One region of the Tenacibaculum sediminilitoris genome, then DNA from elsewhere that is predicted to be linked to it. Evidence: riboswitches for the same ligand, from Rfam matches in the RefSeq annotation. Region 1 holds a riboswitch; the other holds the start of a gene.
What was found. Region 1 has a riboswitch for S-adenosylmethionine ahead of ACKTSW_RS06175 (O-acetylhomoserine aminocarboxypropyltransferase/cysteine synthase family protein). Riboswitches for the same ligand answer to the same signal wherever they lie in the genome.
Positions count from the first base shown of each region.

Region 2: it holds a riboswitch for S-adenosylmethionine, as region 1 does, so the genes downstream of both, ACKTSW_RS03470 (homocysteine S-methyltransferase family protein) here and ACKTSW_RS06175 (O-acetylhomoserine aminocarboxypropyltransferase/cysteine synthase family protein) in region 1, are expected to answer to the same signal.

Region 1 is NZ_CAZEQR010000015.1:10,661-20,825, forward strand. It holds gene ACKTSW_RS06145 (hypothetical protein) at 1-457, opposite strand, end outside; gene pelF (GT4 family glycosyltransferase PelF) at 451-1,998, opposite strand; gene ACKTSW_RS06155 (DUF542 domain-containing protein) at 2,423-3,148, opposite strand; gene msrB (peptide-methionine (R)-S-oxide reductase MsrB) at 3,377-3,823, shown strand; gene msrA (peptide-methionine (S)-S-oxide reductase MsrA) at 3,837-4,382, shown strand; gene ACKTSW_RS06170 (protein adenylyltransferase SelO) at 4,389-5,954, shown strand; SAM riboswitch class I at 6,138-6,252, shown strand; gene ACKTSW_RS06175 (O-acetylhomoserine aminocarboxypropyltransferase/cysteine synthase family protein) at 6,382-7,674, shown strand; gene thrA (bifunctional aspartate kinase/homoserine dehydrogenase I) at 7,712-10,165, shown strand, end outside.
Region 2 is NZ_CAZEQR010000009.1:14,199-24,363, reverse strand. It holds gene ACKTSW_RS03500 (SAM hydrolase/SAM-dependent halogenase family protein) at 1-372, opposite strand, end outside; gene ACKTSW_RS03495 (PhoH family protein) at 492-1,445, shown strand; gene ACKTSW_RS03490 (hypothetical protein) at 1,449-2,048, shown strand; gene ACKTSW_RS03485 (phosphoribosylaminoimidazolesuccinocarboxamide synthase) at 2,088-3,041, shown strand; gene ACKTSW_RS03480 (glyoxalase) at 3,028-3,396, shown strand; gene ACKTSW_RS03475 (hypothetical protein) at 3,557-3,733, opposite strand; SAM riboswitch class I at 4,043-4,147, shown strand; gene ACKTSW_RS03470 (homocysteine S-methyltransferase family protein) at 4,198-5,214, shown strand; gene metH (methionine synthase) at 5,218-7,893, shown strand; gene metF (methylenetetrahydrofolate reductase [NAD(P)H]) at 8,130-9,086, shown strand; gene ACKTSW_RS03455 (hypothetical protein) at 9,360-10,165, opposite strand, start outside.

The DNA of each region.
Region 1 (10,165 bases):
TAAATCCTCCACTAATAACCATACCTATAATGATACCCAAAACTACGATAGTAGATTGAAGCTGGTTAAACCCTGTATACACATAAATTGAAAACCCGTATAAAATAATAGAAGTTAATTGCAAGGCAAAAGCTAACAAATATGAGGTGCCATAAACATATTGTTTAATAAACAAATAAGCATCAGAAAAAACTTTTTTTGTTTTTTCAATAGAGGTAACTTCATAAACTTTTTTTGTTTTTTTAATACTTGTTTCTTGAGTTGTTGTTAGTTTTTGAAAAAGATCACTAGCTAAAGCTCTCGAGTCAGGAAAACCAAAATCTTCAGGAACATTTTCACTTTTAATTCCAATAGACTCAAGTATGGCAACAACTACATCAACAGAAACAGGATCCCCTATTTTAGCTTTTATTTTACGTAATAATAAAGCATTACTTTCTTTGCAATCTGCTACCATTGTTTAAAAGCAATTTCTTTATGATGTTTAATTTTTTGTTTTTTAAATAGTAGGTTATTGTACACATCCTCGTAAGAAGAAATAATTTTGTCTAGTGTAAAATGTTCTAAAACTCTTTTTCTTGATTCTTTTCCCATTTTTAATCTTATATCATCATTTTCTAATAGGTAAATTACCTTTTCTCCTAATGCTTTATAATCTTTAGGTTTACAAACAAACCCTGTTTTTTCGTTAATGGCTTCTGCAACACCACCAACATCAGTTGCTACCACGGGGACACCGCAACTCATAGATTCAATTACCGTATATGGAAATCCTTCTGAAATAGAAGTTAAAATAGAAATATCTCCTTCTAAAAATGCCTTATTTGGTTGGCTATGATGGCCAGCTAAGATAAAATTCGTAGCTAAATTTAACTTTTGTATAAGCGCTTCACATTCTGATACATAATCTAAATCTGCTTTTTTATCACCGTAAACAATAAATTTCACATTAGGAATTTTCTCTTTAACGTATTCGCATGTTTTTATCATGGTAATAACATCTTTCAAGGCAAAAATTCTAGCAATAGCCACAACAGTGGGTGTGTGTTTTAAATTCTCAGGCTTTTCTCCTGTTGAAAACCTATTTTCATCTACACCGTTGTATATTACTTTAGATTTTTGTGGAGCTAAACCATAATGAAATTCCCATTTGGTATTAAACTTACTAACAGAGGTTACTAAATCTGATTTTGTATAGGCTAAACGAGCCAAAGATTCAGAACATTTAATAATTATTTTCTTAGTAAAATACGATAATGATGAACTACTAATATTAATCATATTTTCGCGAATAAAAACACCGTGTTCTGTAGCAACGATTGCAGCATTATACTCTTTTTTGGCAACTAAAGCAGGTAAAATTGGTAATCCAGCAAGCGTTATATGTGCTATATCAACAGGAGGTATGGGTACAGCAAGAGTAATTAGTAGCTTGTTTATATATTGTAAAGCAAAAGCAACATCATTAATTGTTAAGTGGTATTGGTTTGAGTTGAAATTTTCAGAAATAATGCTTTTAAATTCTTTCCATACAGAAATATTTTTTAAAGTAAGATCAAAATCGTATCTTTTAAAATACTCCCAAAGCTTATAAACACTAGCTTCCAGAGCATCTAAATCACAATTAGCACCAATTAAATTAGAAACAAAAGTTCTAAAATTATCAAGAAAATAATATTGGATATTGATATCTGATGTGTGACTTTTTTTGCTAACGACACGACTGTATGGAAGTCCATAATTCATGATATCTGATAAAGCGTATGATGCCCACAAAGGAACCTGTATAATCTCTTTCACGTTTTCATTAATGCTATACTTTGGTTTCTTCTCATAGTAAGCATTTAACGAATAGATGACATAATCAACATCCTTTGTTAGGTCGCATAACGTATGTGCCCAACTTGATACACCGCCATAATTGTAAGGGTAAGTTCCCTCAGTTATAAGCAATACTCTTTTATTTATAATAGATTCCTCTTCTTTTTTTAAAATCATAACAAACTTTATAAAATAATATCAGAATAGGGGGATGGGGTGCAATTTTGAGAAAATTAACTCCATGACGACTATTTAACTATTTCCCCTTGTTTTCCCGTTTTTCTAATATTATTTAATGCTTCTATTGCGTTAAGACACTTTTACTATGGTTAAGTCACTTTTTAGCACAAAAAAACTAGGTATCATTTATCAAGAAGTTGAAGAACTATATAAAACACCTAAGATAAATACAGCACTTTTGCGAATTACGAAATATGGTAAATGTGGCACATTTAATTATTAATCAATCAGTAAAACGAAAAAAAATAAGGGAGGGTGTTTAAATATTATAATGTACACAATACATCTCCAAAAAGTTTTTAAATGATTAATACTAAGCTAAATAAATAAGTGACCTGTAATCAGATTGCCTATTTGTCAACTATAAAATCTCCTTTTCAAGCAAAATGGCTTTAGGGTGCAAAATATTATTTTCAAGATGTATATGTTTATATAAATCTTGTTCAAATTCATCTAGTTTAGCATACAAAGCTCTAAAAGTATTACAGCCCCCTTCTGGTGGAGTATAGTTATTAGATAATTTTGATATTTTTTTAAAAATATTTCCAACATTTTCATGTTCATGTTCATGTTCCATCATTTGTATAGGGCTATTTATAGTTCTGAAAGGTGGTATTGTCTTTTTTAAACCTTCTTTTTTAGCCTGTATTAATTGTTTTATAAAAGGAAATAATATTTGCTCTTCTTTTTGCATATGTGCTAGTAGGTCTTTTGCTACCTTATAAAATAATTGATTTATTTCTATAATTTCAGCATAATAATTTCCGTATGCTTTAGCTACTTTGTTAGCATATTGTGAAATAAGGTGCATATTTTCTCTAACGTATGTATGATGTATTTTTTCAATATAAATCATTAAAAAATCTAGTTCCCACTTGTTATAATCTTCAATAATATCATTTATTGATTCAACTTCGGCTAGTTCTTTTTCAAGAGTTGTTTGATCTATCTTGTTTTCTATACAAGCTTTCTCAACTGTAGTACCCCGACGATAACAAAAATCAATCCCATATTTCTTAAAAATAGGTGCTGTTTTTATGTTTTCAGTCACATAATCTACTACTGTTTTGTTAGTTGATATTATCATAATTTCTAGTTCTCTTAATTCTTTTTAGAATAGGAATGCTTCAAATTTCTAGATAAACACCATGATAAAGTATGATAAAAATCAGTCAGATGGATAAAAATAAAAACCTTTATTTAAATAGTGAAAAATTAAATTTATTCAATAGATAACGAATCGTAATTTTGTAAGTAATATAAAAAAGGAACTACTAATGAGTTAAATAAAAATATGAGGAATATGAACGATAAAATTTTAACATGGAAAGATGTAATTAACTTTGTAGTAAATGGCAGTCCAACACCAGATAAAAGAGTAGAAAAAACAGCAGAAGAATGGCAAGAGCTTTTAACACCTGAACAGTATAGAGTTACAAGACAAAAAGGAACAGAAAAACCTAATTCAGGGGCTTTATGTAGTGTTTATGATGCAGGTAAGTACAAGTGTGTATGTTGTAATACTCCTTTGTTCGATTCAACTATTAAATTTAGTTCAGGTACAGGTTGGCCTAGTTTTACACAGCCTATAAAAGAAAAAGCTATTCAGTATGAGAAAGATACTACTTTCGGGATGGTACGTGTAGAGGTTATGTGCAACACCTGCGATGCTCATTTAGGACATGTTTTTCCTGATGGACCAGAACCTAGCGGATTACGTTATTGTATTAATTCAGCTTCAATGATTTTAGATACTGAATAAAGAAAGGAGAGAAATGACAAATGATAAATTAGAAGTATTAACTGTTGGAGGCGGTTGCTTTTGGTGTGTAGAAGCTGTTTTAAATCAAATAAAAGGAGTTGAAGAAGTGGTATCAGGTTATATGGGAGGTACTGTATCAGGAATACCAACCTATAAAGAAATTTGTTCAGGTTTAACAGGGTATGCAGAAGTAGTGCAAGCAACGTTTAATCCTGAAATCATAAGTTATGAAGAATTATTGATTATGTTCATGACAAGCCATGACCCAACAACTTTAAACAGACAAGGGGCAGACGTAGGAACACAATACCGATCCGTTATTTTTTATCATACCAAAGAACAACAAATAACCGCAGAAAAAGTAGTAGAAAAGTTGGCTTCTTATTATGAAGATGAAATTGTAACAGAAATAAGCCAAACATCCATATTTTATAAAGCAGATGAGAGTCATCAAGATTTTTATGAGAAGAATAAAGATCAAATGTATTGTGTAGTGGTTATTTCACCTAAATTGGCAAAATTGAAAAAGCTATATGCAAATAAATTAAAAGAACAATAAAACGTGTTGAAATTCAATATACAAAATACCTTTACTGAAGAGTTACCTGCAGATTCAATTAAAGAAAATAAAAGAAGACAGGTTACTGAAGCTTGTTTTTCGTACGTAACTCCTAAAAAAACATCGAATCCAAAAATTATTCATGTATCGGATGAAATGGTAAATGAATTAGGACTCACAGAAGCTGAAATAGCTTCCGAAGAGTTTAAAAATGTTTTTACAGGAAATGAAGTATATCTAAATACACAACCGTATGCGATGTGTTATGGTGGGCATCAGTTTGGGCATTGGGCAGGTCAATTGGGAGATGGTAGAGCGATTAATTTGTTTGAAATGCCCCATGATAACAAAAAGTGGACTTTACAATTAAAAGGAGCAGGAGAGACCCCATATTCGAGAAATGCAGATGGATTAGCAGTGTTGCGTTCCTCTATTCGTGAGTACTTGTGTAGTGAGGCTATGTTCCATTTAGGTGTACCTACTACAAGAGCTTTATCATTAGCATTATCAGGAGATAAAGTATTACGAGATGTAATGTATGATGGAAATGCCGCTTATGAAAAAGGAGCAATTGTATGTAGAACAGCCGAGTCTTTTTTGCGTTTTGGTAGTTACCAAATATTTTCTGCCAGAGGAGATGTAATAACATTAAAAAAACTGGTTGATTATACAGTTAAACATCATTATCCTCATTTAGGGAAACCTTCAAAAGAAACATACGTGTCCTTTTTTAAGGAAGTAGCCGAACGTAGTTTAGAAATGGTAATTCATTGGCAGCGTGTAGGATTTGTGCATGGGGTTATGAATACAGATAATATGTCAATTCTAGGTTTAACGATTGATTATGGACCTTACGGGTGGTTGGAAGGTTATGACCATGGATGGACACCTAATACTACTGACAATACACATAAACGTTACCGATATGGTTCACAGCCCGAGATGGTTTTATGGAACTTATATCAGTTGGCAAATGCTTTATACCCACTAATTGAAGAAGCTGTACCTTTAGAAGCTGTTTTGGAAAATTATCAAGAAAAATTTCCTGAAAAATATATGCAAATGATGCGAGAAAAATTGGGGCTTTTTTCTTCACAAGAATCAGATGGAACATTAATTTCAGACCTTGAGGAAGTACTTCAAAGAACAGAAACTGATATGACCATTTTTTTCCGATTGTTGTCAAATATTTCAAAAAATGATACCAAAGAAGAGGCAATCAAAAAAATAGAAAAAGCATTTTATACGCCTTCAGAAATTGTAGATGAAATAAAAAAATCTTGGGAAAACTGGTTTCGAAATTATATAGAAAGGTTACAAAATGAAACTATTTCAGATAAAGATAGAAAAACAAAAATGAATGCTGTAAACCCTAAATATGTACTGAGAAATTATATGGCACAATTAGCAATTAATGATGCAAATAAAAATGATTTTGTATTGTTAAATGAGTTATATTTATTGTTGAAAAACCCTTATGATGAGCAGCCAGAAAACGAAAAATGGTTCGTAAAACGTCCTGAATGGGCACGAAATAAAGTGGGTTGTTCTATGTTATCTTGTAGTTCTTAAGATAAAAATAAACATAAACTTTTGGTTTAGGTTGATTTGTTTAAGTTTCTGATTTTTAGTATTTTACTTATGTTTATTGAAGATAATTCAAAACTCTTTTTTAATAAAATTCAAAATAAATTTGGAATATTCAATTTTATAATTGAATATTTGTACTCGTAAAAGTTCAAACACTTATTGACGATGTTATCAAGAAAGGTGGAGGGATTAGACCCTATGAAACCTTAGCAACCCTTTGTGCAAACAAAGAAGGTGCTAAATTCTACCAGAGCGTAAAAAACTCGAGGATAGATAACCCAAAGAAGTTTCTTTATTTCTACAAGAACCTTCTTATAATTTCTTAATAACATTTTTCTAGTAAGCAACATCTAACAAAGATGTGTTTTGGCTTTTGGTTTAATTTTTTATTAACTCAAAAACAAGAAAAATGAGTACACAAAAATTCGCAACAAATGCGTTGCACGCAGGTCACGATGTAACACAAAATGGAGGAACAAGAGCTGTTCCTATTTATCAAACAACATCGTATGTTTTTAACAACTCAGAACATGCAGCAAATCTATTTTCGTTAAAAGAATTAGGGTTTATTTACACCCGATTAAACAATCCAACCAATCAAATTTTGCAAGATCGTTTAGCTGCTTTAGAAGGAGGTATTGGCGCAGTTGTATTTGCTTCTGGTACCGCAGCAATTTCAACAGGGTTGTTAACCTTACTAAAAGCTGGAGATCATATTGTTGCTTCGAGTAGTTTATACGGTGGAACGTATAATTTACTGAATGTTACGTTACCAAGATTAGGAATTACCACTACGTTTGTTGATGCTTCAAATCCTGGTAGTTTTGCTGAAGCAGTACAAGAAAACACCAAAGCTTTCTTTGTAGAATCTTTAGGAAATCCGAAGTTAGATGTGTTAGACTTACAAGCCATTTCTTCACATGCAAAAAAGGCAGAAGTTCCGTTTATTGTAGATAATACAGTAGCAACACCAGCTTTATTAAATCCGATAGAACATGGAGCAAATATTGTAATTCACTCGTTAACAAAATACATTGGTGGACAAGGAAACTCGTTAGGAGGAGCCATTATTGATGCAGGAACCTTTAATTGGGCAAATGGAAAATTTCCTGAGTTTACTGAGCCTTCAGCTGGATACCACGGATTAGTATACCATGAAGTTTTAGGAGCTGCTTCATACACGTTTAAATTAATCTTAGAAGGATTACGTGATTTTGGAGGAGCATTGAGTCCTACGAATGCATTTAATATTATTCAAGGATTGGAAACCTTAGAAATAAGAATCCAAAAACATAGTAAAAATGCATTGGCTATAGCAAAATGGTTACAAGAACAAGAAGAAGTTGCTTGGGTAAACTATCCAGGGTTAGAAGGAAATAAATACAAAGCTTTAGCTGATAAATACTTAGCAAAAGGACAAAGTGGATTAGTAACCTTTGGTGTAAAAGGAGGTTATGAAGCAGCTAAAACTATTGCAGATAATACAAAACTCTTTTCATTACTAGCTAATATTGGAGATACCAAATCTTTAATTATACACCCTGCAAGTACCACGCATCAACAGTTGAATGATGAGGCGCAAGAAAGCACAGGAGTAACTAAAGATCTAATACGTTTATCAGTAGGTCTAGAAAATATTGAAGATTTAAAAACTGATTTAGCAGAAGCGTTTGCTAAAATTTCTAAAGAAATATTGGCTTAATACCAATAGTATTAGGCAAACACTAAAAAAATTAGTAATGAAAAGTGATTTACAACACATACATATTCTTAGTTATACTACGGTAAGCGGTACACAATTCGATAAAATCCTTTTGAGTTATCAAGTTTTTGGAAAGTCATTGGGTACTGCTCCTGTGGTACTTATTAACCATGCATTAACAGGTAATAGTAATGTTACAGGAATTGATGGTTGGTGGCAAGATTTAGTAGGTGAAAACAAGGTTATTGATACAAATCAGTATACAGTTCTGTGCTTTAACATTCCAGGAAATGGTTATGATGATTTTTTAATTGATGATTATAAAAGCTTAGTAGCACGTGATGTTGCAAACATCTTTTTACAAGGACTAGAACAGCTAAATATTAAGAAATTATTTGCATTGATAGGCGGTTCTTTAGGTGGTGGAATAGCTTGGGAAATGACTGTGTTAAACCCAAAAATAACAGAATACTTAATTCCTATTGCGACCGACTGGAAATCGACCGATTGGTTAATAGCAAATTGTCAAATACAAGAGCAATTTTTAACCAACTCTAGTAATCCGGTACACGATGCACGTATGCATGCAATGTTGTGTTACAGAACACCAGAATCGTTTAAAAAACGTTTTCAACGTACTAAAAATGAAGAACTACAAATTTTTAATGTTGAAAGTTGGTTGTTACATCACGGGAAAAAACTGCAAGAACGCTATCAGTTGGCTTCTTACAAATTGATGAACCAGCTATTAAAAACAATTGATGTTACGAAAGGTAGAGAAGGATTAAATGTGTTAGAAACCATTGAAGCTGATATTCATATTGTAGGAGTAGATTCTGATTTGTTTTTTACTGCTGAAGAGAACAGAGAAACGCATAAACAACTGGCGTCAGTCCATACAAATGTAACTTATAATGAAATTAATTCAGATCACGGACATGACGCTTTCTTAATAGAATACAAACAATTAGAAAAAATAATTGAACCTATATTCAATCAAAAATCAACAAACAAAAGAATGAAAATTTTAAAATTTGGCGGAAAATCTTTGTCGAATGAAGGCATACAGAATGTAGTAGCTATCATAGAACAAAAAATTAATGAAGGAGAAAATATAGCTGTAGTTGTTTCAGCCAGAGGAAAGGCAACCGATGAGTTGGAAGAGATTTTAGAAAAAGCAGCTAAAAATGAAGTTTTTAAAGAACATTTGGAAGCTTTTAAGCATGAGCAAACAAAATTAACTCCATTGGTAGATTTCTCTACTGAATTTGATAGACTAGAAAAGTTATTTGAAGGGGTACGATTGTTAGGAGATTATAGCCAAAAGATAAAAGACGAAGTATTGGCACAAGGAGAATTATTGTCTATAAAAACAGTAACCGACTTGTTACAACAAAAAGGAATTAATGCGAATGCTACCGATTCAAGAGCGTTGTTAAAAACAGATGAAAGCTTAGGTAACGGACAGTCAATAGTTGCAATATCTAAAGAAAATGTGTTGAACCACTTCAAGCAATACAATGGAACAACAGTGAATGTGGTAGCTGGATTTATTGCCTCAAACTTAAAAAATGAAACAACTACCTTAGGAAGAAACGGAAGCAATTATACAGCCTCATTATTGGCAAACTATTTAGATGCCGAAGAGTTACAAAACTATACGCATGTAGATGGTATTTTTACTGCAAACCCTGATTTGGTTGCTGATGCCAAAAAGATAGAAGAATTATCATTTTCAGAAGCCAATGAATTGGCAAACTTCGGTGCTACTATTTTACATGCTAAAACCATAATTCCATTATTAGAAAAAAATATTAATCTTAGAATATTAAATACCTTCAATCCTAATGATAATGGAACATTGATAACAGCAAAATCAACATCAAAAGGAATTAAATCTTTATCAGTATTAGATAACGTTGCTTTGATAAATTTTGAAGGAAGAGGATTGTTAGGAAAAGTAGGGGTAGACGCTCGAATTTTTAAAGCGTTGAGTAATCACGGAATTAGTGTAAGTATAATTTCACAAGGCTCCTCAGAAAGAGGAATTGGTTTGGTGGTTGATAAAAGTAATGCAGCAGCAGCCGTAAAAGCCTTGGAACAAGAGTTTGAAAGTGATTTACAAACAAAAGATGTAAGTCAAATTTTTATCCTTGAAGAAGTATCGGTAATTTCTATCATTGGGCAAGACTTAAGTGAGTTTCATCATCCGTATAATACGCTGATTAAAAACCAGGTTGTTCCATTATTGTTTAATAATACCATTACAGGTAAAAATGTGAGCTTGGTAGTGAAGAAAGAGCAATTACACAAGGCGTTAAATGTGATTCATGGTCAAGTATTTGGAGTCGCTAAAAAGATTAACATCGCTATTTTTGGTAAAGGTTTAGTAGGTGGAACCTTGATAGAGCAAATTTTAGAAAATTCAAAAACGATTCTAGAAAGACGAAAAATCCAGTTGAATATTTTTGCAATTGCTAATTCTAAAAAA
Region 2 (10,165 bases), on a different contig from region 1:
TACAGGAAAACTACTTTCAATACGATTGTGAATATTAATCTCAACAATTTTTGTAGGCTTAATTTCAGAAGCAATCATAGAAATTAATCCGTTATCAGGACAAATAAAATAATGATCATCCAACTCTAAAGCAATATGTTTATTATCAGCACTGAGTTCAGAATCTACTCCAATTACGTGAATAGTTTTATCAGGAAAACTTTTGTAAGCATTTTTTAAAATATAAGCAGTTTCTGTAATATTAAAAGGAGAAATGTCATGCGTAATATCCACAATTTTAGCATCAGGTAACTCAGAATAAATAGCTCCTTTTACAGCACCTACAAAGTGGTCTTTTGTTCCAAAATCAGTAGTTAATGTAATAAGAGACATTAAAATAAGTATTTGTTAATTAATTTGTGAAAAATTATGCTGAAATTTTAAACAAAACTACGTAATTCGATAAAAATAATCATTATTTTTAGTGTGAATAATATTAAAACTTTTATCATTTGAACGAACGCATAATTGAATTAACAGAAATTAATCCAAACGATTTTTTTGGTGCACAAAATAGTACCATTACTCAGTTAAAAACATTCTTTCCTAAAATAAAAATTGTAGCAAGAGGAAATAAATTAAAGATTTTTGGAGAACCTGAATTACTAAATGAATTTGAAAAGCGATTGCGGATGCTTATCAAGTACTTTAATAGATATAATAAGTTAGATGAGAATAGTATTGAACGTATTTTAACATCAACAGGTAAAGAAGAAGAGATTCGTAAATCAGAAAACACAAAAGATGTTTTAGTACATGGTGTTAGCGGAAAGTTAATTAAAGCACAAACTGCTAATCAGCGTAAAATGGTTGAGTTAATGCAAAAAAACGACATGTTATTCGCCGTAGGTCCTGCTGGTACAGGTAAAACATATACCGCAGTAGCTTTAGCTGTAAAAGCATTAAAAGAAAAAGAAGTTAGACGAATCATTTTAACAAGACCTGCAGTAGAATCAGGTGAAAACTTAGGATTTCTTCCCGGAGATTTAAAAGAAAAGTTAGATCCGTATATGCAACCTTTATATGATGCCTTACGCGACATGATTCCGCATGAAAAACTAGAATCACATCTAGAAAAAGGAGTCATACAAATAGCGCCTTTAGCTTTTATGCGAGGCCGTACTTTAGACAATGCTTTTGTAATTTTAGATGAAGCACAAAATACCACTCATGCACAAATGAAGATGTTTTTAACACGTATGGGAATGCATGCAAAGTTTATTATTACAGGTGACCCAGGTCAAATAGATTTACCACGTAGGCAAGTTTCTGGATTAAAAGAATCGTTATTAGCGTTAAAAGATATTGACGGAATTGCACAGGTGTATTTAGATGATAAAGATGTAATTCGCCATCGATTAGTAAAGAAAATTATCTCAGCTTATAAAAGTATAGAAACGGAGTAAAGTATGTTTAAAAATTTAGGATTTCAAGAATATTTATCTATAGGTTATATATTTTTGATTGCTTTAGGCTTAGTTAGTGACACCATTTTTTATCGTTATCTAGACATAGAGTATTTACAATACATAACTATCACAGATACACTTTTATCTCCTATTTCATTATTAGCTAACAATTGGGCATTGTCAGTAATTCTTGTAATATTTTCTATGTCTTTGTATTTCCTTATTAAAAATTCAGTAAAAATAGAAGAAAGACTAAAGAGAATAAAATGGTTGAAAAAGAGAATTGAAGCAAATAAAAAAACAAAAAGAAAAGAATATGATAACAAGTCTGCCTTTATTGTTTCTGTTTTTATTATGGTTTTTTCTTTATTGTTAGGGTTTAGACTAGGAATGGGAATAAATTATAAAAAGCGTTTAGCAGAAGGTAAGCTTAAGAATAATGTTACGTTAGTTTTTAAAGACGATTCTCAACTAAAAGCCAAAAAAATAGGTCAAAATAGTGCTTATATTTTTTATGTAGAAGAAGGGAATACATTCGTAACTGTAACACCTATTTTAGAAAATATAAAACAAATAAAAACTATTCAAAAAGAAGAGTAGAATACTTACATTTGCGGGCAACAACACAACAATCTACTAATGAATACAATTAACGAAACAAACTTCCAGTTTCAAGGACAAAAAGAAGTTTATAAAGGAAAAGTAAGAGAAGTATACAACATTAATGATGATTTATTGGTAATGATTGCTTCAGATAGACTTTCTGCTTTCGATGTAATCTTACCACGTCAAATTCCTTTTAAAGGACAAATTCTAAACCAAATTGCTACTAAAATGATGAACGATACAGTTGATATTGTTCCAAATTGGTTATTAGCAAATCCAGATGAAAATGTAGCAGTAGGTCATTTATGTGAACCTTTTAAAGTAGAAATGGTAATCCGTGGATATTTATCGGGTCATGCAGCTCGTGAATATTCAGCAGGAAAGAGAACGCTTTGTGGAGTAGCAATGCCAGAAGGAATGAAAGAAAATGATAAATTCCCAGAGCCAATTATTACACCATCAACAAAGGCAGATAATGGAGAACATGATGAAGATATTTCTCGTGAAGATATTTTAGCAAAAGGAATTGTTTCTGAAGAAGACTATTTAGTGTTAGAAGATTATACAAGAAAGTTATTTCAAAGAGGAACCGAATTAGCAGCAAAAAGAGGATTGATTTTAGTAGATACCAAATATGAATTCGGAAAAACAAAAGAAGGTGAAATTGTATTGATTGATGAAATTCATACACCAGATTCTTCTCGTTATTTTTACGCTGACGGATATGCTGAACGCCAAGAAAAAGGAGAGAAGCAAAAACAATTATCAAAAGAGTTTGTACGCCAGTGGTTAATAGAGAACGGATTTCAAGGAAAAGAAGGACAAGAAATACCTGAAATGTCGGATGAAAAAGTTATTGAAATTTCAAATAGATACATTGAACTATACGAACAAATCACAGGAGAAAACTTTGTGAAAGCAGATACCCAAAATGTATTGAGTCGTATTGAAAAAAATATAGTAAGCTACTTAAATGGAAAACAGTAAGCTGAGTATTCGTCCAATTTTAAAAATACCGTCAAGTAATATTGATGAACGTTTTCAAAATGAAACCCTCAGACCTATACTAAAGTTGCAGCATTCACTTTTAATAAAGGTTTATTATATAGCAAACCAAAAACAAAAAATCTTTATTAAAACTCTTACTAAAGATAGCTTTCAAGAATATGTAAATAAATCTTTATCAAAAGATATAAGCTTAAGAAATCAAGTTATTGGATTGATTATAGGAATGTTTACTGATGAAGAGTTTGAAGTTTATCAACATAAAAAAAGTGAGTTTAATAAACGAATCATTAATATGGTTAAAAAACGATTAATTGATAATATTAAAAATTTATAGTAAAAGGAACGGTTACCGTTCCTTTTTTTATTGAGTATTTGTCTCGTCTTAAAATAAGTCGATTTTGTGTCAACTTATTTTAGGACGAGATACACAGACCTCTCGATTAAGCACTTTTTGCCAATTTTTTATACATCTTAAAGTTAGCAAATCATTAAAATTAGTATTTTAAATCAGTTTTTAGTTTTTCATCATTCATTAGGTCAAGAGATTTTTTTATTTCTTTCATTTGGATTAGATATTGCTTTTTAATCCACTTAATTCTAATTACCTCGAATAGGTAGCCTAAAATAAACTCTAATTGTTCATTCCCTAAAATACGAGAAGCTTTAACCATATGCTCCTCTTGGTCGAACTTATCGAGTTTATAAACATTAAACGCTGTGTTAATACTAAATTCTTTAGGTGAGTATTAAAATCCTTAAAAAATAGGCTATTAGAAATTCCATAATAATTAATCAGTTTATCCTTGTATAAAGTATCTTAATAATTTTATTCTTCTTGTTTCAAACACCTGATATAAAATAAAATTATGTTGTTGCCTAATAGCACAAATGTTTTTTTTTACTTATCAATTTAATTATTAAAATAAAAATTGGGTAAATAAAAATAATACTATAACTTTGCCTCGTTCATTAACGTATTGATGTTATCAAGAAAGGTGGAGGGAATAGACCCTTTGAAACCTTAGCAACCCTTTGTGTAAACAAAGAAGGTGCTACATTCTACTGCATTCGCAGGGAGATAACGAAAAGAATTTTACTTCCTCTTTTCCTGATAACATTACACTAAATATCAGGAATGTCAAACATTTATCAAGAAATACAAAAAAGAATTCTCGTGCTTGATGGCGCTATGGGGACTATGCTTCAGGAATATAAATTTTCGGAAGAAGATTTTCGTGGAGAACGCTTTAAAGACTACTCAACTCCGTTACAAGGAAACAACGATTTGTTATCCATTACACAGCCCGAAGCTGTAAAAGAAATACATAGAAAATACTTTGCTGCTGGAGCGGATATTGTAGAAACCAACACATTTTCTGGAACGACCATTGCTATGGCCGATTATCAAATGGAAGATTTGGTATATGAGCTAAATTATGAATCAGCGAGAATAGCTAAAGAAGCAGCTGACGAATTTACAGCTAAAGAACCTCATAAACCTCGATTTGTAGCAGGTTCAATAGGCCCAACAAACCGTACCGCAAGCATGTCTCCCGATGTTAACGATCCAGGATACAGAGCCGTAACCTTTGATGAGTTACGTATTGCCTACAAACAACAAGTAGAAGCACTGATAGAGGGAGGAGCTGATATTTTGTTAGTAGAAACCGTATTCGATACTCTAAACGCAAAAGCAGCTTTGTTTGCAATAGAAGAAGTAAAAGCAGAACGAAATATAAAAATTCCTATCATGATTTCTGGAACAATTACCGATGCTTCAGGAAGAACCTTGTCAGGACAAACAGCTGAAGCTTTTTTAATTTCAATATCACATATTCCGTTACTATCCGTAGGGTTTAATTGCGCTTTAGGAGCCAACTTATTACAACCTCATTTAGAGGCAATAGCCTCTAAAACAGAATTTGCTATTTCGGCACATCCCAATGCAGGATTACCCAATGCCTTTGGAGAATATGACGAAACCCCAGAAGAAACAGCAGAGCAGATAGAAGAATACTTAAAGAAAAATTTAATCAATATTGTAGGGGGATGCTGTGGTACCACACCAAAACATATTTCAGCAATAGCAGAAGTAGCAGCAAAGTACAAACCACGTCACGCTGAGTTTGTTTCAGTAGCACAAAATAGTTAGTAGATGAGTGAAGAAAGACGAAATATGAAGTTATCTGGTTTAGAACCATTAATTGTTACCCCAGAAAGTAATTTTATCAATGTAGGTGAGCGAACTAATGTGGCAGGATCACGTAAATTTCTCCGATTGATAAAAGAAGAAAAATTTGATGAAGCCTTGGCAATTGCGCGTCATCAAGTAGATGGTGGGGCACAAATTATAGATATTAACATGGACGATGGTTTGATTGAAGGAAAAGAAGCCATGGTACGTTTTTTAAACCTAATAGCATCTGAACCAGATATTGCTAGAGTCCCTATTATGATTGATAGCTCTAAATGGGAAATTATTGAAGCAGGATTACAGGTAGTACAAGGAAAATCAGTAGTAAATTCTATTTCTTTAAAAGAAGGAGAAGAAAAGTTTATTTGGGAAGCCACGCAAATTAAACGATACGGAGCCGCAGTAATTATCATGGCTTTTGATGAATTAGGACAAGCAGATACCTACGAACGAAGAATTGAAATAGCAGAGCGTTCGTATAGGGTATTAGTAGACACTGTTGGTTTTCCACCAGAAGATATCATTTTCGATTTAAACATCTTTCCAGTAGCAACAGGAATGGAAGAGCACAGAAGAAATGCACTTGATTTTATTGAAGCTACCCGATGGGTACGCGAAAACTTACCACATGTTAGTGTAAGCGGCGGAGTAAGTAACGTATCGTTCTCTTTCAGAGGAAACAATACTGTTCGTGAAGCCATGCACTCGGTGTTTTTATACTATGCCATCAAAGCAGGAATGAATATAGGAATTGTAAACCCAACGATGTTGGAAGTATACGACGATATTCCTGAAGATTTATTAGAACATATTGAAGATGTTGTTTTAGATAGAAGAGATGATGCTACCGAACGCTTACTAGAGTTTGCTGAAACGGTAAAAGGGAATAAAAAAGAAAGTAGTGAGAAGGTTTTAGAATGGAGAAGTTTACCACTACAAGAACGTATTACACATTCATTAGTAAAAGGAATAGATGTTTTTATTGAAGAAGATGCAGAAGAAGCACGTTTAAGTGTAGCAAAACCATTACATGTTATTGAGGGACACTTAATGACAGGGATGAACGTGGTTGGAGATTTGTTTGGAGAAGGAAAAATGTTTTTACCCCAGGTAGTGAAATCTGCTCGAGTAATGAAAAAAGCAGTTGCCTATTTAAACCCCTATATAGAAGCAGACAAAAGTGAAGAACAACAAGCTATAGGAAAAATACTCATGGCAACTGTAAAAGGAGATGTACATGATATTGGCAAAAATATAGTATCTGTTGTTTTAGGTTGTAATAACTACGAAATAGTAGATTTAGGAGTAATGGTTCCGCCAGAGAAAATTATTGAAACTGCTAAAAATGAAAAGGTAGATGCCATTGGTTTAAGCGGATTGATAACACCTTCGTTAGATGAAATGGTGTATTTAGCGAAAGAAATGGAGCGTCAAAACTTGCAAATTCCATTATTAATTGGTGGAGCAACAACCTCGAAAGCGCATACTGCTGTTAAAATAGACACGCAGTATAAAAACGCTGTAGTACACGTAAACGATGCTTCAAGAGCAGTAACGGTAGTAGGGGATTTATTAAACAAAGAAACCTCCAATGAATATGTAACCAAATTAAAGAAAGACTATGAAGATTTTCGTGATAAATTCTTAAAACGAGGTAAGCAAAAGCATTATATACCTATTGAAGAAGCAAGAGAACGAAAATTCAAAATAGATTGGAACGCTACTAATATCACCAAACCCAAAGAACTAGGCGTACAAAAACTAGAACAAGTAAGTTTAAAAGATTTGGTACCGTATTTTGACTGGAGTCCGTTTTTCCGTTCATGGGATTTACATGGGAAATATCCAGCAATTTTAGAAGACAAAGTAGTAGGGGAAGAGGCAACTAATTTATATAAAGATGCACAAGAAATGTTGCAACAAATTATAGAAGATCAAGCCTTGAAACCCAAAGCTGTTTTTGGGCTTTTTGAAGCAAACTCTATAAATGATGATGATATTTCTGTACAAAAGAAAGGAAAAGAAGTAGCTGTATTTAGAACGTTACGTCAGCAATTAAAAAAGCGTGAAGGGAAACCTAGTTTTGCCTTAGCAGATTTTATTGCCCCAGAAGAAACAGAAAGAACAGATTATATAGGTGCCTTTTGTACGGCCATTTTTGGTGCAGATGAATTAGCATTACGATACAAAGAAAATCACGACGATTACAGTGCTATTATGGCACAGGCAATTGCCGATCGTTTTGCCGAAGCTTTTGCCGAGTATTTGCATCATAGAGTAAGAACAAAACATTGGGGATATGCTTCAGAAGAAAACTTAACCAATAATGAATTGATAAAAGAAGCATACAAAGGAATTCGTCCAGCACCTGGATATCCAGCTTGTCCAGATCACTTAGAAAAAGAAACGATTTGGAAGTTGTTACAAGTAGAATCTGCTATTGGGGTAACACTCACAGAAAGTTTAGCCATGTGGCCTGCGGCAGCAGTTTCAGGATATTATTTTGCCAATAGCGAAGCTGCCTATTTTGGTTTAGGTAAAATAACAGACGATCAAGTAAGAGATTACGCGGAAAGAAAAAACATTTCCTTAGAAAAAGCTAGGAAATGGTTACATCCAAATATATCAGACAATTAATAATAATTTAAAATAAACAAATAAAAGAGCGTATTTAATTAACAATAACTTATAAGTTAGGTAAACAAAAAACTACAAAAGGCTAGTAATATTGCAGTATAAAAATCAACAAAATTAAACAGATGAAAAAATATAATTTAGAGATTCGATTTGCAATTCAATTATTAGTAATGGCAGCAATATCGTTATTCGCAGCTTCATTGGTATAATTAAATACGCCTTTATAAGCCATACTTATGAAGGTAACACAACACTTAGAGAAAGCAAATGGAACTTCGTTGTTTTCATTTGAAATACTACCTCCGTTAAAGGGAGATACAATTGAGTCAATATTTAAAAATATTGATCCGTTAATGGAGTTCAAACCTCCTTTTATAGACGTAACTTACCATCGTGAGGAATACGTATATAAAGAATTGGGTGAGGGATTGTTAAAAAAACAAGTGGTAAAAAAACGCCCAGGTACTGTTGGTATTTGTGCGGCGATTCAAAATAAATATCAGGTAGACGCTATTCCACATATTTTATGTGGAGGTTTTACCAAAGAAGATACCGAGAATTTTTTAATTGACCTCGATTTTTTAGGGATTGATAATGTAGTTGCATTGCGTGGTGATGCAGTAAAAAGTGAAACCTATTTTAAACCTGAAAAAGAAGGACATGCCTATGCAAGTGAATTGGTTACACAAATAGAAAACTTAAACAAAGGGAGGTATTTGGATGATGACTTGCAAAACTCATCAAAAACTGATTTTTGTATTGGAGTAGCTGGATATCCTGAGAAGCACATGGAAGCACCAAGTTTAGATTCTGATATTCATTTCTTAAAAAAGAAAATTAAAAACGGCGCAAATTACGTGGTAACACAAATGTTTTTTGACAATGAAAAATACTTTGAATTTGTTGATAAATGTAGAATAGAAGGTATTACAGTTCCTATTATTCCAGGGTTAAAGCCTATTTCAACCAAAAAACAATTAAATTTAATACCACACCGATTTAAAGTAGATTTACCAGATGCTTTGGTAAAAGAAGTAGTGAACTGCAAAGAAAATGCTGAAGTACGACAAGTAGGAATAGAATGGTGCATTGCACAAAGTAAAGAATTACTTCAAAAAGGCGTGCCAATTTTGCATTATTACTCAATGGGGAGGTCAACCAACATTAAAAAAATTGCCGAGGCAGTATTTTAATAAAAAATCTGTCATTTCGAACCGATTAAAATGAAGTGTGAGAAATCTTATGAATATGAGTAGCTCATCTTTAATGAGATTTCTCCCTTCAGTCGAAATGACAGATTTGTTTTAGTACTTCTTACGTCATTAAGAGGAAGGCACTACGAAGTAATCTGTTTATTCAGAATCCAATATAAAAATTATTTCACCCTATTTCCAGTGACGCATTATGACTTACTATTGTAATAAGAAGTGTTTATCATGTCATTCCCATCACTTAAAAATGAAATATTAACAGTTTTTAGAACAATCAAATTTTTCTTTAATAATTTGAGCCACAGGTTTATTTTCAATTTTACTTTCAAGCCATGAAAGAATATCTAAGTACAAAAAAGCTCTTTTTTCATATGGGTGATTCTCATAAATTTTAAGACGACTGTGTACTTTTTTTAATTCCTTTTTTATTTGATGAGGATATACGTCACCCAAAGCTTTAATAGTAGAAATAAACTCTTTTTGAACCTCTTGTAAATTTTCCATTTTTAGCAAAAAACGATACGTGTCTTTAAACTGTCGTTCCAAGTCATAATCCAACCCACACTCGTAATGAGCAATTAAAGAAAGAATCCTGGCAAAACACTGTAAGTCGTTTGCAACCTGAATGTTTTTTGGTTTAATTATTTTGTTTAAGTATAAAATACACTCTTTATTTTTACCCATACCAAAGTATAAACAAGCTATTTTGTAGTAGAAAACGACGATGTGATGATTGTCAAGACGATCTTTATAATCATCAATCATATCATTAATAATAGCCACTAAATACTCACCTTTAGCAAAACTACCCTCTAAGAAATGAAGGTGTAATTTATTAGCATAATAGTATAGGAAAGTAAGCGTTTCAGTATTGCTATTTTGCGGAATAGTTTTTTGTTCAATTTCCTCTTCAAAAACCGAAAGCTCTTCTTTAAACTTATCATAATGCTTTATAAAAAATAAACTTTCTAATAAGTAATTCTTCCCTTTTAAATAAAAAACAGGGTGCAAAGAAATATTCTTAGCATCATTCTTAAATAAATCTACCCACTTATTCGCAT